DNA from 4 places in the Streptomyces sp. NPDC048211 genome. Region 4 is predicted to be linked to each of the others. Evidence: riboswitches for the same ligand, from Rfam matches in the RefSeq annotation. Region 4 holds a riboswitch; each other region holds the start of a gene.
The links. A riboswitch is a leader RNA that binds a small molecule or an ion and turns the genes downstream of it on or off. The one in region 4 is predicted to bind thiamine pyrophosphate.
Positions count from the first base shown of each region.

Region 1: another riboswitch for thiamine pyrophosphate. It lies ahead of ACGFZA_RS06460 (thiamine ABC transporter substrate binding subunit); the one in region 4 lies ahead of thiC (phosphomethylpyrimidine synthase ThiC).
Region 2: another riboswitch for thiamine pyrophosphate. It lies ahead of ACGFZA_RS19710 (purine-cytosine permease family protein); the one in region 4 lies ahead of thiC (phosphomethylpyrimidine synthase ThiC).
Region 3: another riboswitch for thiamine pyrophosphate. It lies ahead of thiO (glycine oxidase ThiO); the one in region 4 lies ahead of thiC (phosphomethylpyrimidine synthase ThiC).

Region 1 is NZ_JBIDAD010000001.1:1,420,725-1,424,898, forward strand. It holds gene frr (ribosome recycling factor) at 1-519, shown strand, start outside; gene ACGFZA_RS06450 (phosphatidate cytidylyltransferase) at 519-1,604, shown strand; gene rlmN (23S rRNA (adenine(2503)-C(2))-methyltransferase RlmN) at 1,709-2,815, shown strand; TPP riboswitch at 2,857-2,973, shown strand; gene ACGFZA_RS06460 (thiamine ABC transporter substrate binding subunit) at 3,054-4,157, shown strand.
Region 2 is NZ_JBIDAD010000005.1:12,483-16,656, forward strand. It holds gene ACGFZA_RS19710 (purine-cytosine permease family protein) at 1-1,328, opposite strand, end outside; TPP riboswitch at 1,318-1,411, opposite strand; gene ACGFZA_RS19715 (formylglycine-generating enzyme family protein) at 1,456-2,421, opposite strand; gene ACGFZA_RS19720 (ROK family transcriptional regulator) at 2,418-3,662, opposite strand; gene ACGFZA_RS19725 (sulfatase-like hydrolase/transferase) at 3,869-4,174, shown strand, end outside.
Region 3 is NZ_JBIDAD010000004.1:711,821-715,994, reverse strand. It holds gene thiE (thiamine phosphate synthase) at 1-557, opposite strand, end outside; gene ACGFZA_RS19460 (Rv2175c family DNA-binding protein) at 657-1,022, opposite strand; gene ACGFZA_RS19455 (NAD(P)/FAD-dependent oxidoreductase) at 1,092-2,339, opposite strand; TPP riboswitch at 2,469-2,581, shown strand; gene thiO (glycine oxidase ThiO) at 2,579-3,760, shown strand; gene thiS (sulfur carrier protein ThiS) at 3,757-3,999, shown strand; gene ACGFZA_RS19440 (thiazole synthase) at 4,003-4,174, shown strand, end outside.
Region 4 is NZ_JBIDAD010000006.1:368,023-372,196, reverse strand. It holds gene ACGFZA_RS23950 (LysR family transcriptional regulator) at 1-397, opposite strand, end outside; gene ACGFZA_RS23945 (VOC family protein) at 517-903, shown strand; gene thiC (phosphomethylpyrimidine synthase ThiC) at 983-2,773, opposite strand; TPP riboswitch at 2,766-2,899, opposite strand; gene ACGFZA_RS23935 (YibE/F family protein) at 2,970-4,174, shown strand, end outside.

The sequences.
Region 1 (4,174 bases), on a different contig from region 4:
GAGAAGGCCGTCGTGGTCGCGAAAGAGGACTTCGCCGCGATCCGCACCGGCCGTGCGCACCCGGCGATGTTCAACAAGATCGTCGCCGACTACTACGGCGCGCTGACCCCGATCAACCAGCTGGCTTCGTTCTCGGTGCCCGAGCCCCGCATGGCGGTTGTGACGCCGTTCGACAAGACCGCGCTGCGCAACATCGAGCAGGCCATCCGCGACTCGGACCTCGGCGTCAACCCGAGCAACGACGGAAACATCATCCGGGTGACCTTCCCCGACCTCACCGAAGAGCGCCGTCGCGACTACATCAAGGTCGCGAAGACCAAGGCCGAGGACTCCAAGATCTCGATCCGGGCTGTCCGCCGCAAGGCCAAGGAGACGCTCGACAAGCTGGTCAAGGACAAGGAGTCCGGCGAGGACGAGGTCCGCCGCGCCGAGAAGGAGCTCGACGACACCACCGCGAAGTACGTCGCGCAGGTGGACGAGCTGCTGAAGCACAAGGAAGCCGAGCTGCTCGAAGTCTGATGAACGACTCTTCCTGGGGCGTCCCGCAGGGCGCCGGCCATCGGGCTGCGCCCGAGATGCGGGCCGCTCCGGCGGGTCCTGCACACGATGTGCATGACGCCCAGCAGACTCGGCCCATGCCCATCGTGCCGGACGTTCCCGACGCAGGTAGAGACGCTGACGACCGTGATGACCGGGACCAGGGGGCCGGACGCCTGAGCGGCGGCCCCCTGTTCCGCGACGAGAAGCCGCAGGAGCCCATGTCCACCGCGCCGCCACCCCCGCAGAAGAAGCGTGCGGGCCGTGATCTGGGAGCCGCCATAGGGGTCGGCGTAGGGCTCGGTGCCGTCGTCGTCGCCTCGCTCTTCATCGTCCAGGCCGTCTTCGTCGGCGTGATCGTCGTCGCCGTCGTCGTGGGCCTGTGGGAGCTCACCTCCCGGCTGGAGGAGCGCAAGGGCATCAAGGCGCCCCTCGTACCGCTCGCGATCGGTGGCGCGGCCATGGTCGTGGCCGGTTACGCGCGGGGTGCGGAGGGTGCCTGGATCGCCATGGCCCTGACCGCTCTGGCGGTACTGGTCTGGCGGATGACCGAGCCACCGGAGGACTACCTCAGGGACGTCACGGCCGGCGTCTTCGCCGCGTTCTACGTGCCGTTCCTGGCGACCTTCGTGGCCATGCTCCTGACCGCCGACGACGGGCCGCAGCGGGTTCTGACCTTCCTGCTGCTGACCGTGGTCAGCGACACGGGGGCGTACGCCGTCGGCTGGCGCTTCGGCAAGCACAAGCTTGCACCGCGCATCAGCCCCGGGAAGACCCGCGAGGGCCTCTTCGGAGCCGTGGCCTTCGCGATGGTGGCCGGTGCGCTGTGCATGCAGTTCCTGATCGACGACGGCACGTGGTGGCAGGGCCTGCTGCTCGGCCTCGCGGTCGCCGCCAGCGCCACCCTGGGTGACCTGGGCGAGTCCATGATCAAGCGGGACCTCGGCATCAAGGACATGGGCACGCTGCTGCCCGGGCACGGCGGAATCATGGACCGGCTGGACTCCCTGCTGCCGACGGCGCCGGTCGTCTGGCTGCTGATGGTGATTTTCGTCGGCTCCGGCTGAGAAGTTCTCAGGTCACCCCTTCTGACCTGCATTTTTACGAGTGAGGGTCCGTTGTCCACAGGGCGGCGGGCCCTCACTGTTCTGTCTGCGACACTGGAAGAACCATGCCTAAGCCCGGAGAACTCACTTTCGTCGCGCCCCGCGGAGCCAAGAAGCCGCCGCGGCACCTCGCCGACCTCACGCCCGCCGAGCGCAAGGAAGCCGTCGCCGCGACGGGCGAGAAGCCCTTCCGCGCGCAGCAGCTCTCGCAGCACTACTTCGCGCGGTACGCGCACGACCCGTCGGAGTGGACCAACATCCCCGCCGGATCGCGGGACAAGCTCGCCGAGGCGCTGTTCCCCGATCTGATGTCCGTGGTCCGGCATATCAGCTGCGACGACGACACCACCCGTAAGACGCTGTGGAAGCTGCACGACGGGACGCTGGTCGAGTCCGTCCTGATGCGGTACCCCGAGCGCGTCACGATGTGTATCTCCTCGCAGGCCGGCTGCGGCATGAACTGCCCGTTCTGCGCCACCGGGCAGGCCGGTCTCGACCGCAACCTGTCCACCGCGGAGATCGTCCACCAGATCGTGGACGGCATGCGCGCGCTGCGCGACGGTGAGGTCCCGGGCGGCCCGGCCCGGCTCTCCAACATCGTCTTCATGGGTATGGGCGAGCCGCTCGCCAACTACAACCGCGTGGTCGGAGCGATCCGCCGGCTGACCGACCCCGAGCCCGACGGCCTCGGGCTCTCGCAGCGCGGGATCACGGTCTCCACCGTCGGCCTCGTCCCCGCGATGCTCCGCTTCGCCGACGAGGGCTTCAAGTGCCGTCTCGCTGTCTCGCTGCACGCCCCGGACGACGAGCTGCGCGACACCCTCGTGCCGGTCAACACCCGGTGGAAGGTGCGCGAGGTGCTGGACGCCGCGTGGGAGTACGCGGAGAAGTCCGGCCGCCGCATCTCCATCGAGTACGCGCTGATCCGCGACATCAACGACCAGGCCTGGCGGGGCGACCGGCTCGGCCGGCTCCTCAAGGGCAAGCGGGTCCACGTCAACCTGATCCCGCTGAACCCCACCCCCGGCTCGAAGTGGACCGCCTCGCGGCCCGAGGACGAGAAGGCGTTCGTCGAGGCGATCGCCGCCCACGGGGTGCCGGTGACCGTCCGGGACACCCGTGGGCAGGAGATCGACGGGGCCTGCGGACAGCTGGCGGCATCCGAGCGGTGAGGCCGAAACCGGGCGTGTAGCCTGGGCTCGAAATCAACTTCATATTCCGACAGGGGAGCGCCACAGCGCTGAGAGTGCGGCACCGAGGACAGGTTGGCCGCAGACCCTCTGAACCTCGCCCGGGTCATTCCGGGTAGGAAGTTCGGACCTTACTCAAGCTGTTGCGCCCTGCCCGCTTCCGGTTTCCACCGGCGCGGGCAGGGCCGCGTCTCTTCCTGGTCACCCCAGGAGGAATCACATGAGCACCACCAAGAAGATCGCGGTGACGGCCGTCGCCGCGGCGCTCGGCGCGACCGCGCTGGCGGGCTGCGGAAGCTCCGACGACTCGGCCGCCGGCAGCGGCGGTACCAAGGGCTCAGGCTCCAAGACCGTCACCCTCGTCAGCCATGACTCCTTCAACGCGTCCAAGGACGTGCTGAAGGAGTTCACCCGGCAGACCGGCTACACCGTCAAGGTGCTGAAGAGCGGGGACGCCGGCGCCGCCCTCAACCAGGAGATCCTCACCAAGGGTTCGCCCCGCGGTGACGTGTTCTTCGGCGTCGACAACACCCTGCTCTCGCGCGCCCTCGACAACGGCCTGTTCACGCCGTACGCCGCCAAGGGCATCGACCAGGTCGCCGCCGACGTGCAGCTGGATGCCGAGAAGCACCGGGTGACCCCCGTCGACACCGGTGACATCTGCATCAACTACGACAAGAAGTACTTCGCCGACAAGAAGCTCGCGCCGCCGAAGACGTTCGACGACCTGGCGAAGCCCGCGTACAAGAACCTGCTCGTCACCGAGAACGCGGCGACCTCCTCGCCCGGCCTCGGCTTCCTCCTCGGTACCGTCGCCACCTACGGCGAGGACGGCTACCAGGACTACTGGAAGAAGCTGAAGGACAACGGCGTCAAGGTCGTCGACGGCTGGGAGCAGGCGTACAACGAGGAGTTCTCCGGCTCCGCGGGTGGCAAGAAGGCCAAGGCCGACCGGCCGCTCGTCGTCAGTTACGCCTCCAGCCCGCCCGTCGAGGTGCTGTACGCGGACCCGCAGCCGAAGACCGCCCCGACCGGCGTCGCCACGGGGACGTGCTTCCGTCAGATCGAGTTCGCGGGCCTGCTCGACGGCGCGAAGAACGAGGCCGGCGGCAAGGCCCTGCTGGACTTCCTGATCAGCAAGAAGTTCCAGGAGGACATGCCGCTCAACATGTTCGTCAGCCCGGTCACCGAGGGCGCGAAGGTGCCGGACCTCTTCACGAAGTTCGGTGCCACGGTCGACAAGCCGACGACCGTCGCCCCGGACACGATCGCCAAGAACCGTGAGCAGTGGGTCCAGTCATGGTCCTCGCTCGTAGTGAAGTAGCGAAGACTCCCGTACGC
Region 2 (4,174 bases), on a different contig from region 4:
TCCGCTCCGTGCAGCGCCTTCGCGACCGGGCCCACGTACAGACTGGTGTTCATGAACGGCGTCGCCGCTGCGAAGCCGAGCGCGAAGGCGGCCGGCGCCGGCCACCAGGGCTGCGGGCGGGCGCTCTCGGCGGCCAGATCGACGGGTGCGCCGTCGCGTGCCCTGGCCCTGACGAACCAGTCGACGGCGACGATCGCGACGAATGCGGGGATCCAGTAGCCGACGAGCAGCAGGACGTTCTGGAAGCGTGTCGTGGTGTCCGCCGCGTGCATCCACAGCACGAGCGGGAAGCCGAGGGCCGCGGCGAGTGCGGCGGCGACGGGGCGCGGCAGGCGGACCCCCATGGTCTGCAACGCCAGCGATCCGCTGTAGTCGTTCATGGCGTTGCTGCACAGTGCGGCGAGGGCCACGGAGAGCAGCCCGAAGGCGCCGAGGGCGCCCCCGCCGAGCAGCGTGTCGATGCCGTGCGCGGTCTGGTCGGTGAAGACGGCCGCACCCCACAGGCCGAGGGTCTGGACCGCGACGAAGGAGACGCTGATGCCGAGCAGCGTGCACCAGAACATGCGCGGCGTGGACGCGGTGCGCGGCAGGTAGCGGCTGAAGTCACTGGCGTACGGCGCCCAGGACAGCGCCAGACTGAGCGCGATGGTGCACGTCAGGACGAACGCGCCCGCCCGGTCGGCGCCGTGCACGGTGCCGGTGGCGGCGGGGTGGACCCCGTCCAGGAGTTTCGTGGCGAGCACGACGAACGCGGCGGCCAGAGCGAACGTCATCACGGTCTGGAGCCGGTGGATCACCTCGTACCCCAGGACGCCGAGCGCGCCCTGCGCGGCCATCATGACCAGTACCCCCAGCCAGAACGGCCAGCCGCACAACTGGGCCAGCGCATCCCCGCCGAACAGGCCGATCAGCGCGTCCCAGGCGATGGACGACAGCCACTGCAGCGCGCCGGGCAGGACGACACCGCGGCCGAACGCGAGGCGTGCGAGCGGGAGCTGCCCGGCACCGGTCCGGCTGCCCCAGGTGCCCAGGTACGCGGTGGGCACGGCTCCCACGAGCGTGCCGAGCACGACGGCGGCGAGCGCCGTGGCGAAGTCCAGGCCCAGCGCGATGCCGACCGTGCCGGTGAAGACCCCGGTCATGGTCAGATTGGGGGCGAACCAGACGGTGAACAGCCGGCCGGGGCTGCCGTAGCGGCGGTCCTCGGGCACGGGGGCTATGCCGTGTGCCTCGATGCGCAGATCGCCGGGGGCGTTGGGCATGCGCCCGCCGAACGCGGGTCGCGGTTCCAGGGCGGCGCGCTCGTCCTGGGCATACGGCAATGACATGAGACATCCCTCCGCCAGTGCTAACTGGTTCAGGTTCGACGGGTGTGTTCTCAGCCCCTCGTGGGGCACCCCGTGTCCGGTGCGGCGGCCAGGATAGCCGGATGTGCGCGGCTCGCGACGCGGGGGGTCAGAGGGTGAGCGCGCAGCGGAAACCGCCGTGCCCCGTCGTACTGTCGGGGGTGTTGGAGGTGCGGGCGGCGACACGGTAGCGATTGCAGTACGAGCGGTGGCACAGGTACGAGCCGCCGCGCAGCACCCGGCTCCCGCCGTGCGGTGGACCGACGGGGTCGCGGCGGGTCTCGGGCCGGGCTTCGGCGTGCCAGTCGGCACTGAACCGGTCGGCGCACCACTCCCACACGTTGCCCGAGGTGTTGTGGAGCCCGTAGCCGTTGGGGGCGTACGCCTTGACGGGCGCGGTGCCCGTGAAGCCGTCCTCGCGGGTGTTGCGTACGGGGAAGTCGCCCTGCCAGATGTTGCAGCGGTGCCGGCCGTTCGGGGTGAGCTCGTCGCCCCAGGGGAAGCGGGCCCGGACGAGTCCGCCGCGGGCCGCCTTCTCCCACTCGGCCTCGGTGGGCAGCCGCTTGCCGGCCCAGCGGGCATAGGCCGTCGCGTCGTGCCACGACATGTGGACCACCGGGTGGTCGCGGCGGTCGCCGATCGAGGTGCCCGGTCCTTCGGGTGCCCGCCAGTACGCCCCGGCCACCGCCCGCCACCAGGGGGCGCCGGGCACCGTGCCCGCCAGCACGGCGTGCCGGGCGTGCGGGGGGACGAAGGAGCCGAAGACGTAGGACCAGCCGATGAGTTCGGCCTCGGTGCGGTACCCCGTGGCCTTGACGAAGACGGCGAAGCGGGCGTTGGTGACGGCGGTCGCGTCGATGTGGAACGGGGCGACGGTCACCTCGCGCACCGGCCCCTCGCCGTCGGCCGGGAACGCGTCCTCGTCCTCACCACCCATCAGGAACGGGCCACCGGGCACCGCCACCATGGCGCGCAGCAGTTCGGCGGGACGGCGCACGGGGACGGCGAAGTCCGCCGGGGGAGTGGCAGCGGCAGGCGCCGTGTGTGCGCGGGCGGGCCCGCAGCAGGCGTTCACGGTGAGCTCTCCTCGTCGCGCGGCCGGTCGTCCCCGGCATCCGGACCGGAAGCCGGCCGGTCGAGCAGCTCCGCCAGGTCCTGGCCGGTGGTGCGCAGCAGCAGCGCCACGCCGCCGAGCGCGGCCGCCTCGCCGCCGAGTGCGGATCCGCGTACCTCGATGGTGCGCGGCGCGGACGGCAGGGAGAGCGCGGCGAGCTGTTCACGGATCGGCGTGAGGACGAGCGCGTCGAGGGACGCCGGTTCGCCGTAGACGACGATGCATTCGGGGTCGACCTGAGCGGCGAGGGCCGCGAGCACCCGACCCGCGACGACGGCCGCGTCCCGGATCACCTCGGCCGTGTCCGGCTGGCCCGCGGCCGCGAGCGCGATCAGTTCGGCGGCGTCAGCGGCCCGCACGCCGCGATCGGCGCAGGCGGCCAGCAGGGCGGGGACGGAGATGAGGCCTTCCAGGCAGCCCCGTCCACCGCAGTGGCAGGGCTTTCCCTCGGGGTCGCAGCTGGTGTGGCCGATCTCGCCGGCGGTGCCATGGGCGCCGTGGACCAGTGAGCCGTTGACGACCAGTCCGCCACCGACCCCTTCCGACCAGCGCAGATAGACCGCGTTGTCGATCCCGCGCGCCGCTCCCCAGGTCACCTCGGCGAGGGCCGCGAGCCGCGAGTTGTTGTCGGTGAGCACGGGGGCGTCGAAGTGCCGGCCCAGTTCCGCGGCGACACGGCCGGCGAACGGGGTCATCGTGCGCGGGTCACCGGAAGCCGGGTTCTGTACGAAGCCGGGAAGGCCGAGGCCGATCCCGGCGATGGGGGCGAGGCTGATGTTCTCGCGCCGCACCAGGTCCTCGACGGTGCGGATCGCCTGCGCGGCACGTTCGGCCGCGCCGCTGTCCGCCGGGACGGGGGCGCTGTGGCGGCCGACGATCTCATGGGCGCAGTTCGCCACCACCACATGGATGTGGTGGCGCTGGAGATCGATGCCGATCAGTTCGGCGCCGCGGGAGTTGAGCGAGATCTCCAGGGCAGGCCTGCCGCGGCCGCGCGGCTGCTCGGGATCGGGGGCCTGCTGCTCGACGACGGCCTTGCGTTCCAGCAGATCGGACACGATCGCGAACAGGGTGGTGCGGGAGAGACCGACCCGCGCCTTCAGCTCGCCGCGGCTCAGCGCGCCCGACCTGCGGAGTTCACCGAGTACGGCGGCTTCGTTGGCCCTGCGCAGGCGCTGGAGTGCATCGGTGCGTTCCGTCATTCACGCATGGTCGATCGGTCAAGGGGTTTCTGTCAACGCCCGGGACGAATTCACACAATGTTTATTCCCAAGGGTTGACGTAAAAAAGCCGCCGTCCCTACAGTTCCGGTCAATTGCCGACACCGGCACACGTCCAGACCTCATCCGACGGTGTGCCGGCCGGCTCCCCGGCAGCACTGTGAGCGACCACCGAAAGGGCGGCCCGAGTGGCTCCGCGCAACGTCCTGTTCCTGATGACCGACCAGCACCGGGTGGACACCCTGGGCTGTTACGGCAACCCACTCGTCGAGACCCCGGCCCTGGACGCCCTCGCGGCCGAAGGGACCCGTTTCGACCGCTTCTACACCCCGACCGCGATCTGCACCCCGGCCCGCGCCTCGCTGGCCACCGGCCTGCACCCCTTCCGCCACGGGATGCTGAACAACCCCGAACGCAACGGGGGGAGCAAGGACGAGCTCTCCGACGAGGACCCCACGCTCTGGGGCCGGTTGAAGGACCGGGGCTACTCGGTG
Region 3 (4,174 bases), on a different contig from region 4:
CGTGCTCCGGCGTCCAGGACCTGGTCGAGGTTGCCCGCGTCGATCCCGCCGATGGCGAACCACGGACGGGCGGGGGCGAGCGAGGCGGCGTAACGCACGAGGTCCAGGCCGGGCGCGTGCCGGCCCGGCTTGGTGGGGGTGGGCCAGCAGGGCCCGGTGCAGAAGTAGTCCACGCCCGGCTCGGTGACGGCCGCGTCGACCTCGGACTCGGCATGGGTGGAGCGGCCGATGACCACGTCACGGCCGATGATCGCGCGGGCGGCCCGGACGGGCAGGTCGCCCTGGCCCAGGTGCAGCACGTCGGAACCGATGGCGTGGGCGACATCGGCCCGGTCGTTGACCGCGAGGAGCTTGCCGTGGCGCTTGCAGGCGTCGGCGAAGAGCGCCAGGTGTTCGAGCTCCTCGGCCGCCTCCATGCCCTTGTCGCGCAGCTGGATGATGTCCACACCGCTGGAGAGGACCGCGTCGAGGAATGCGGGAAGGTCACCCTGGCGCCGGCGGGCGTCCGTGCACAGGTAGAGCCGGGCGTCGGACAGCAGCGCGCGAGGCGTGGACATGGTGCGGTTCCCCCCGGGGAAGGCGATGGCGGTGGGTCGGTGGTGCCGCGCGGAGTGCGGGCCGCGATGTGCGGCCCGCATCCGCGGTGCGGCTGTCGGTCAGACGGCGAGCGCCTGGGCCCGGCGCTTCACCTCCGTGCCGCGATTCTCACTCAGCGCCTGCGCGGGCGTGCCCGGCAGGCTCGGGTCGGGCGTGAAGAGCCATTCCAGCATCTCCGTGTCGGAGTAGCCGTCGTCCCTCAGGAGCGTCAGGGTCCCCGAAAGGCCCTTGACCACCTTGTCGCCGTCGATGAAGGCGGCAGGCACCTGGAGCGCCCTGTTCTCACCACGTCGTACGGCGATGAGCTGGCCCTCCTTGACCAGCTGGCGCACACGCGTCACCTCGACATCGAGCATTTCGGCGATGTCGGGAAGGTGGAGCCAGTCGGGGACGAGAGCATCGATCTTTGCGTCAATCTCGGTCACGGGGACAAGCGTGCCATCCCGGACCGACAGTCGGTACCCGGGCCGACCGTACGGGGGCCGGATACGCCATCAGAGCGTGGCCGATTTCAGGGGCACGGAGGGGTCGGCGACCCGCTCGGGGGCGAGCTGCACGCCCGATTCGACGAGTCGGCGCCCCTGCGCCAGATCGCGCGGACGGCCGACCGCCAGTACGGCGACGAGCGCTCCGGCACGCAGCCAGCACACCGTCCACGCCGGTTCGGCCGGGTCGCCGCGCCACACCAGGGTGTCGGCGCCCGTGTGATGGCCCGCGTACTGCACGAAGCGGCCGAACTGCTCGGACCAGAAGTAGGGCACGGGGTCGTAGGCCGGAGGCGGTCCGTCGCCCCCGGGAGCGATGACGGCGGCCGCGACGGTCCGGGGCCCCTGGAGGGCGTTGTCCCAGTGGTGCACGAGCAGCCGCTCGCCGTACCGGGCCGAGGGGAACGAGGCGCAGTCCCCGACCGCGTACACATCGGGCAGCGAGGTGCGCAGCGACGCGTCGGCGGTCACCGATCCGTCCGGGCCGAGCTCGATCCCCGATCCGGCCAGCCAGCCGGTCGCGGGCCGGGCACCGATGCCGACCACGACCGCGTCCGCCGGGATCGCGCGGCCGTCCGCCAGCACCACGCGGCCCGATTCGACCCGGTCGACCCGGGCACCGGTCAGGAGTCCGGCGCCGATCTCGGCGTACCAGCCGGCCATGGGCGCGGCGACCTCGGCGGGCAGAGCGCCGGCGAGCGGGCGTTCGGCCGCTTCGACGACGGTGACGGCGCAGCCGGCCGCACGCGCCGCGGTGGCGAACTCGGCGCCGATCCAGCCCGCGCCGACGACCACGACGTCGTGCTGCCGTTCGAGCACCGGCCGCAGCCGGGCGGCGTCGTCCAGCGTGCGCAGGAGGTGGACGCCCGGGATGCCCTCGGTGCCGGGCAGCACCAGGGGCTCGGCGCCGGTGGCGACGACCAGGACGTCGTAGGGCACGGGCCCGTCCGGGGTGTCCAGCTCGTGGTCGGCGGCGCGCACCGCGGTCACGTCGAGGCCGAGCCGCAGGGTGATGTCCAGCGCCTCGAAGTCGATGTCGAAGGCCGAGCCCTCGGCCTTGCCGAGGAGGACCGCCTTGGACAGCGGGGGCCGGTCGTAGGGCTGGTGCGGTTCGGCGCCGATCAGCGTGACGGGGCCGGTGAAGCCCTGTTCGCGCAGCGCCACCGCGGTCTGCACGCCCGCCATGCCCGCTCCGGCGATCACGACGCGGCGGCGCTGCCGCGGCTCTGTCTGCTCTGGTCCGGTCTGCTCGTCCACCCGTCCACCTTAAACACCTGACGACCCGTCAGGAAGCTGGTTCCCATGATGCGCCCACCTGATCGCCTTCCCCGCTCAGGCATCCACTCCCTTGCAGGCGGCGGGGGCCGGAGGTTTAGGGTGGCCGTGCACATCACTCGCGGGAGCCCGGGCGTACCGGGCTGAGAGGGAGGCTGGGCGGCCTCCGACCGTACGAACCTGATCCGGGTCATGCCGGCGAAGGGAGGGGCTGGACGCCCATGGGCACGCACCGTACGAACGGGTCCGACGTCCTCGTCATCGGGGGCGGCATCATCGGCCTGGTGATCGCCTGGCGGGCCGCACAGCGCGGCCTGGCCACCGCGGTCGTCGATCCCGAACCGGGCGGCGGCGCGGCCCAGGTCGCTGCCGGAATGCTGGCCGCCGTCACCGAACTCCACTACGGCGAGGAGATGCTGCTCGGTCTCAACGTCGCCTCCGCCGCGCGCTATCCGGCGTTCGCGGCCGAGCTGGAGGAGGCGAGCGGACGGGACATCGGCTTTCGCGCGTGCGGGACCCTGGCCGTCGCGCTCGATGCCGACGACCGCGCCCATCTGCGGGAACTCCACGCCCTGCAACGCCGCTCCGGCCTGGAGTCGGAGTGGCTCACCGGCCGGGAGTGCCGTCGCCTGGAGCCGATGCTCGCGCCGTGCATACGCGGCGGACTGCGGGTCGACGGCGACCACCAGGTCGACCCGCGACGGCTGGCCGCCGCGCTGCTGACTGCGTGCGAACGGGCCGGGGTCGTCCTCCACCGCCAACGGGCCGAGCGGCTCTCGGTCACGGGTGACCGGGCCGTCGGAGCGGTTCTGGCCGACGGGACGCGGGCCGGTGCCGATCAGGTCGTACTCGCCGCGGGCAGCCTGAGCGGCCGGCTCCCGGGGATGCCGGCGCACGTCCTGCCCCCGGTCCGCCCGGTGAAGGGCCAGGTGCTGCGGCTGACCGTGCCCACCACGTACGCCCCCTTCCTCTCCCGCACCGTGCGGGCGGTGGTCCGGGGCAGCCATGTCTATCTCGTACCGCGCGAGAACGGCGAACTGGTCATCGGCGCCACCAGCGAGGAGATGGGCTGGGACACCACCGTCACGGCGGGCGGTGTGTACGAGCTGCTGCGCGACGCGCACGAACTGGTGCCAGGCATCACCGAGCTGCCGCTCACCGAGACGCGCGCCGGTCTGCGCCCCGCCTCCCCCGACAACGCCCCGCTCCTCGGGCCCACCGCGCTGCGCGGCCTCCACCTCGCCACCGGCCACCACCGCAACGGGGTGCTGCTCACCCCCGTCACCGGGGACGCCATGGCGCAGCTGCTGGCGGGCGGCGAGCTGCCCGAGGTGGCCCGCCCCTTCTCCCCCGGCCGCTTCTCACCCGCCGCCGCCCCCGTACCTCAGGAGCAGCCCGCATGACCGAGCCCACCCCCGTGTCCGTCCCGCTCCCCGTCCCCCTTTCCGTCTCCGTGAACGGCGAGGCCCTCGCCGTCGCGCCGGGCACCACCCTGGACGTCCTGGTCGCCTCGCTGACCAGTGCTCCCTCGGGCGTCGCGGCCGCCCTGAACGAGACCGTCGTACCGCGCGGCCAGTGGCCCGCCGCCGCACTCAGCGACGGCGACCGGGTCGAGGTCCTCACCGCGGTCCAGGGGGGCTGACCCATGTCCGACGACCTCTTCTCGCTCGGCGGCACCGTCTTCGGCTCCCGGCTGATCATGGGGACGGGCGGGGCTCCCAGCCTGGACGTACTGGAACGGTCCCTGACCGCCTCCGGCACCGAGCTGACGACCGTGGCGATGCGCCGCCTCGACCCGACCGTGCAGGGCTCCGTGC
Region 4 (4,174 bases):
CCTCCCGCACCTCGACCCTGCAGTCGGGGTGGCGCTCGCTGAACAGATCGACGATTTTCAGGAGTGCGGGGGCGGTCCACTCACCGAGGAAGGCGACCCGCAGCGATCCCGTGACGCCACGGCCGGCGTCGGAGGCCCTTCGGATCGCCTCGTCCATCCCTGCGACGAGAGGCACCAGGTCATCGGCCAGCTGTCGTCCGAGCGGCGTGAGCCGCACGGTTCTGCTGGTCCGCTCGAACAGCATGGCGCCGATCCGCCGCTCAAGTTTCTTGATCACCTGGCTCACCCGCCCGGTCGTCACGCGCAGGCGCTCGGCGGTACGGCCGAAGTGCAGCTCCTCGGCAAGCGTCAGGAAGGTCTCGACCTCCACCCGCTCCAGCATGATCCATCCCCTCATCGTTGAACCGGGCTCAACGTTCGTATGCAGATCCTGCCTTGTTGGCGGACGTCCTCCGGCGGATCGTAGGCAGCGGCCGTCCCGCACCGACTCATCGTTCTGGAGAAGCAGTGACCTCTCTGCGCGTCAAGGCATTCGACCACCTGGTCCTCAACGTCGGGGACGTCGAACGGGCCCTGGGTTTCTACGTCGGACGCCTCGGGCTGGAGCCGGTGCGCGTGGCCGAGTGGCGCGCGGGCGAGATCCCGTTCCCCTCCGTGAGAATCACCCCTGAGACCATCATCGACCTGGTCGGCCGCCCTCGGGGGGAATCCAACGTCGACCACATCTGCCTCACCGTGGAACCGCTGGACTGGGACGAGTTCATCGGGTCGGCTTCCTTCTCCGTCCTCGAAGGACCTGTCGAGCGCTTCGGCGCGCGGGGCACCGCCACGTCCGTCTACGTCCGGGACCCGGACGGCAACACCGTGGAACTCCGCTGGTACCCGCAGGACACCGCGGCCTGACCACGCCGAGGAGCCCGGTCCAGGTGGGCCTCACCCGGACCGGGCTCCTCGGGGCGCGATCAGCCTCCGCCGTCCCGCATCAGTCCGCGAGCGGCAGATACAGCCTGTTCCCGCCCTCCGAGAACTCCTTCGACTTCTGGAGCATCCCCGCTTGCACCTCGGCGTCGCTGTTCAGGACCAGATCGGGGGCGAACTGCTCGGTGATGCTCCTGCTGATCTTCATCGAGCAGAACTTCGGTCCGCACATCGAGCAGAAGTGCGCCGTCTTCGCCGGCTCGGCCGGCAGCGTCTCGTCGTGGAACTCCCGTGCCGTGTCCGGGTCGAGGGCCAGGTTGAACTGGTCCTCCCAGCGGAACTCGAACCGGGCGTCCGACAGCGCGTCGTCCCACTCCTGCGCCCCCGGGTGCCCCTTGGCGAGGTCCGCCGCATGGGCCGCGATCTTGTAGGTGATGACCCCGGTCTTCACGTCGTCCCGGTTGGGCAGACCGAGATGCTCCTTGGGCGTCACGTAGCAGAGCATCGCCGTCCCCCACCAGGCGATCATCGCGGCACCGATGCCCGAGGTGATGTGGTCGTACGCCGGTGCCACATCGGTTGTCAGGGGGCCCAGCGTGTAGAACGGCGCCTCCTCGCAGATCTCCTGCTGAAGGTCGATGTTCTCCTTGATCTTGTGCATCGGGACGTGCCCCGGGCCCTCGATCATGGTCTGGACGCCGAACCGCTTGGCGACGGTGTTCAGTTCGCCGAGCGTACGCAGCTCCGCGAACTGGGCCTCGTCGTTGGCGTCCGCGATCGACCCGGGCCGCAGCCCGTCGCCGAGGGAGTACGTCACGTCGTACGAGGCGAGGATCTCGCAGAGCTCCTCGAAGTTCTCGTAGAGGAACGACTCCTTGTGGTGCGCGAGACACCACGCCGCCATGATCGAGCCGCCCCGGGAGACGATGCCGGTCTTACGGCGGGCCGTCAGCGGAACGTACGGCAGGCGCACGCCGGCGTGGACCGTCATGTAGTCGACGCCCTGTTCGGCCTGCTCGATGACGGTGTCCTTGTACATCTCCCAGGTCAGCTCCTCCGCCTTGCCGTCGACCTTCTCTAGGGCCTGGTACAGGGGCACGGTGCCGATCGGCACGGGGGAGTTGCGAAGAACCCACTCACGGGTGGTGTGGATGTTGCGCCCGGTGGACAGATCCATGACGGTGTCGGCGCCCCACTTGGTCGCCCAGGTCATCTTGTCCACCTCCTCCTCGATGGAGGACGAGACCGCGGAGTTGCCGATGTTGGCGTTCACCTTCACCAGGAACCGCTTACCGATGATCATCGGCTCGATCTCCGGGTGGTTGACGTTGGCCGGCAGCACGGCCCGGCCGGCGGCGATCTCCTCGCGGACCACCTCCGGCGCGACGTTCTCCCGGATCGCGACGTACTCCATCTCCGGGGTGACCTCGCCCCGGCGGGCGTACGCGAGCTGGGTGACGGGCCGGCCGTCCCGGCTGCGCCGCGGCTGGCGCGGACGGCCCGGGAAGACGGCATCCAGATTGCGCAGCCCACCGCGCGGTGAGGTGTGCTTGAGCCCGTCGTCCTCGGGACGGCCCGGACGCCCCGTGTACTCCTCGGTGTCGCCGCGGGCGATGATCCAGTTCTCCCGCAGAGGCGCCAGTCCGCGGCGGACATCGGTCTCGGCCGAGGGATCGGTGTACGGCCCCGAGGTGTCGTACAGCGTCACGTCGTTGCCGTTGGTGAGGTGCACCTTGCGGACCGGCACCCGGAGGTCCGGGCGTGAGCCCTGGACGTAACCCTTGTGCCATCCGATGGACTTCTCCGCCTCGTCGCTCTGGTTCGAGGCAGGCGTGCGTACGTCCGATGTGGTCATGAGACCTACTCCCTACGCCGGCATTACCCGGTAACAGGTTCGGCGGTCGGCGCAGCCTGTCCCGTACGGACGTACGGAGATCAGCGCCCTCTCAGCCCGGTGCTCCGAGCTCCCGCGTGTGCAAAGGTGCCACCACGCTAGCGCCCTCATCGGCCGGCTGGCCAGAGGGCCCCGTCCCTCTTGCGATGATCGGCCGGTGACATCCCCTCATAACGACTCCGCACCGCAGGGCCATCAGCACACGCATTCCCACAGCCATGGCCCCGCCGCACCCGTCTCCGGCCATCTGCGCAAAGTGATCGCCGCCGTGCTGATTCCGTTCGCGGCTGCGGTCGTCGTCGGGCTCGTGGTCCTCTGGCCCGGTGGTGCGCCCGCGCACGAGCGCACCGGCGTCGGCTTCGACCGGCAGACCCAGCAGGGCAAGGTGGTGAACATCGACAAGATCGACTGCAAGGACGTGAACGCCTCCCAGATCCCCGTCAGCGGTGACACGTCACCGACCACGAGTGAACCGCCCACCGGCGAGGACCTGTGCGAGAAGGCCACCGTCGAAGTGACGAGCGGCCAGGAAAAGGGCCGCCGGTTCATCGAGGTCGTCCAGCCGGACGCACCCCGACAGCTGCGGGAGGGACAGGGGGTGGTCGTCGCATACGCCCCCGACGCGCCCCATGACCTCCAGTACTCCGTGACCGATGTGGACCGGAAGTTCCCGCTGCTGCTGCTGGCCGGGATCTTCGCCCTGGTGGTGGTCGCCGTCGGCAGGATGCGCGGGGTCATGGCTCTGGTGGCACTCGCCCTGTCGTTCGCCGTCCTGACGCTGTTCATCCTTCCGGCGATCCTGCAAGGTTCGAACCCGCTGGTCGTGGCAGTCGTCGGGGCCGGCGCCATCATGCTGATCGCGCTCTACATCTGCCACGGACTGACCGCCCGCACCTCGGTCGCCGTCATCGGCACCCTGATCTCACTGCTGCTGATCGGACTGCTCGGCTCGCTCTTCATCGGCTGGGCGAGCCTGAGCGGGAACACCGACGACAACACCGGCCTCATCCACGGCCTGTATCCGCACATCGACATGAGCGGGCTGCTGCTGGCCGGCGTCATCATCGGATCCCTCGGGGTACTCGACGATGTGACGGTCACCCAGACCTCGGCGGTCTGGGAACTGCATCAGGCGGACCCGACGATGAGTGCGAAGGAGCTCTACCGGGCAGGGATCAGAATCGGACGCGACCACATCGCCTCTGTGGTCAACACCCTGGTGCTGGCCTATGCGGGCGCCGCGCTTCCGCTGCTGCTGCTGTTCTCGATCGCCCGGAGCAGCGTGGGAGCGGTGGCCAACAGCGAACTGGTGGCGGAGGAGATCGTGCGCACCCTGATCGGCTCGATCGGACTGGTCGCCTC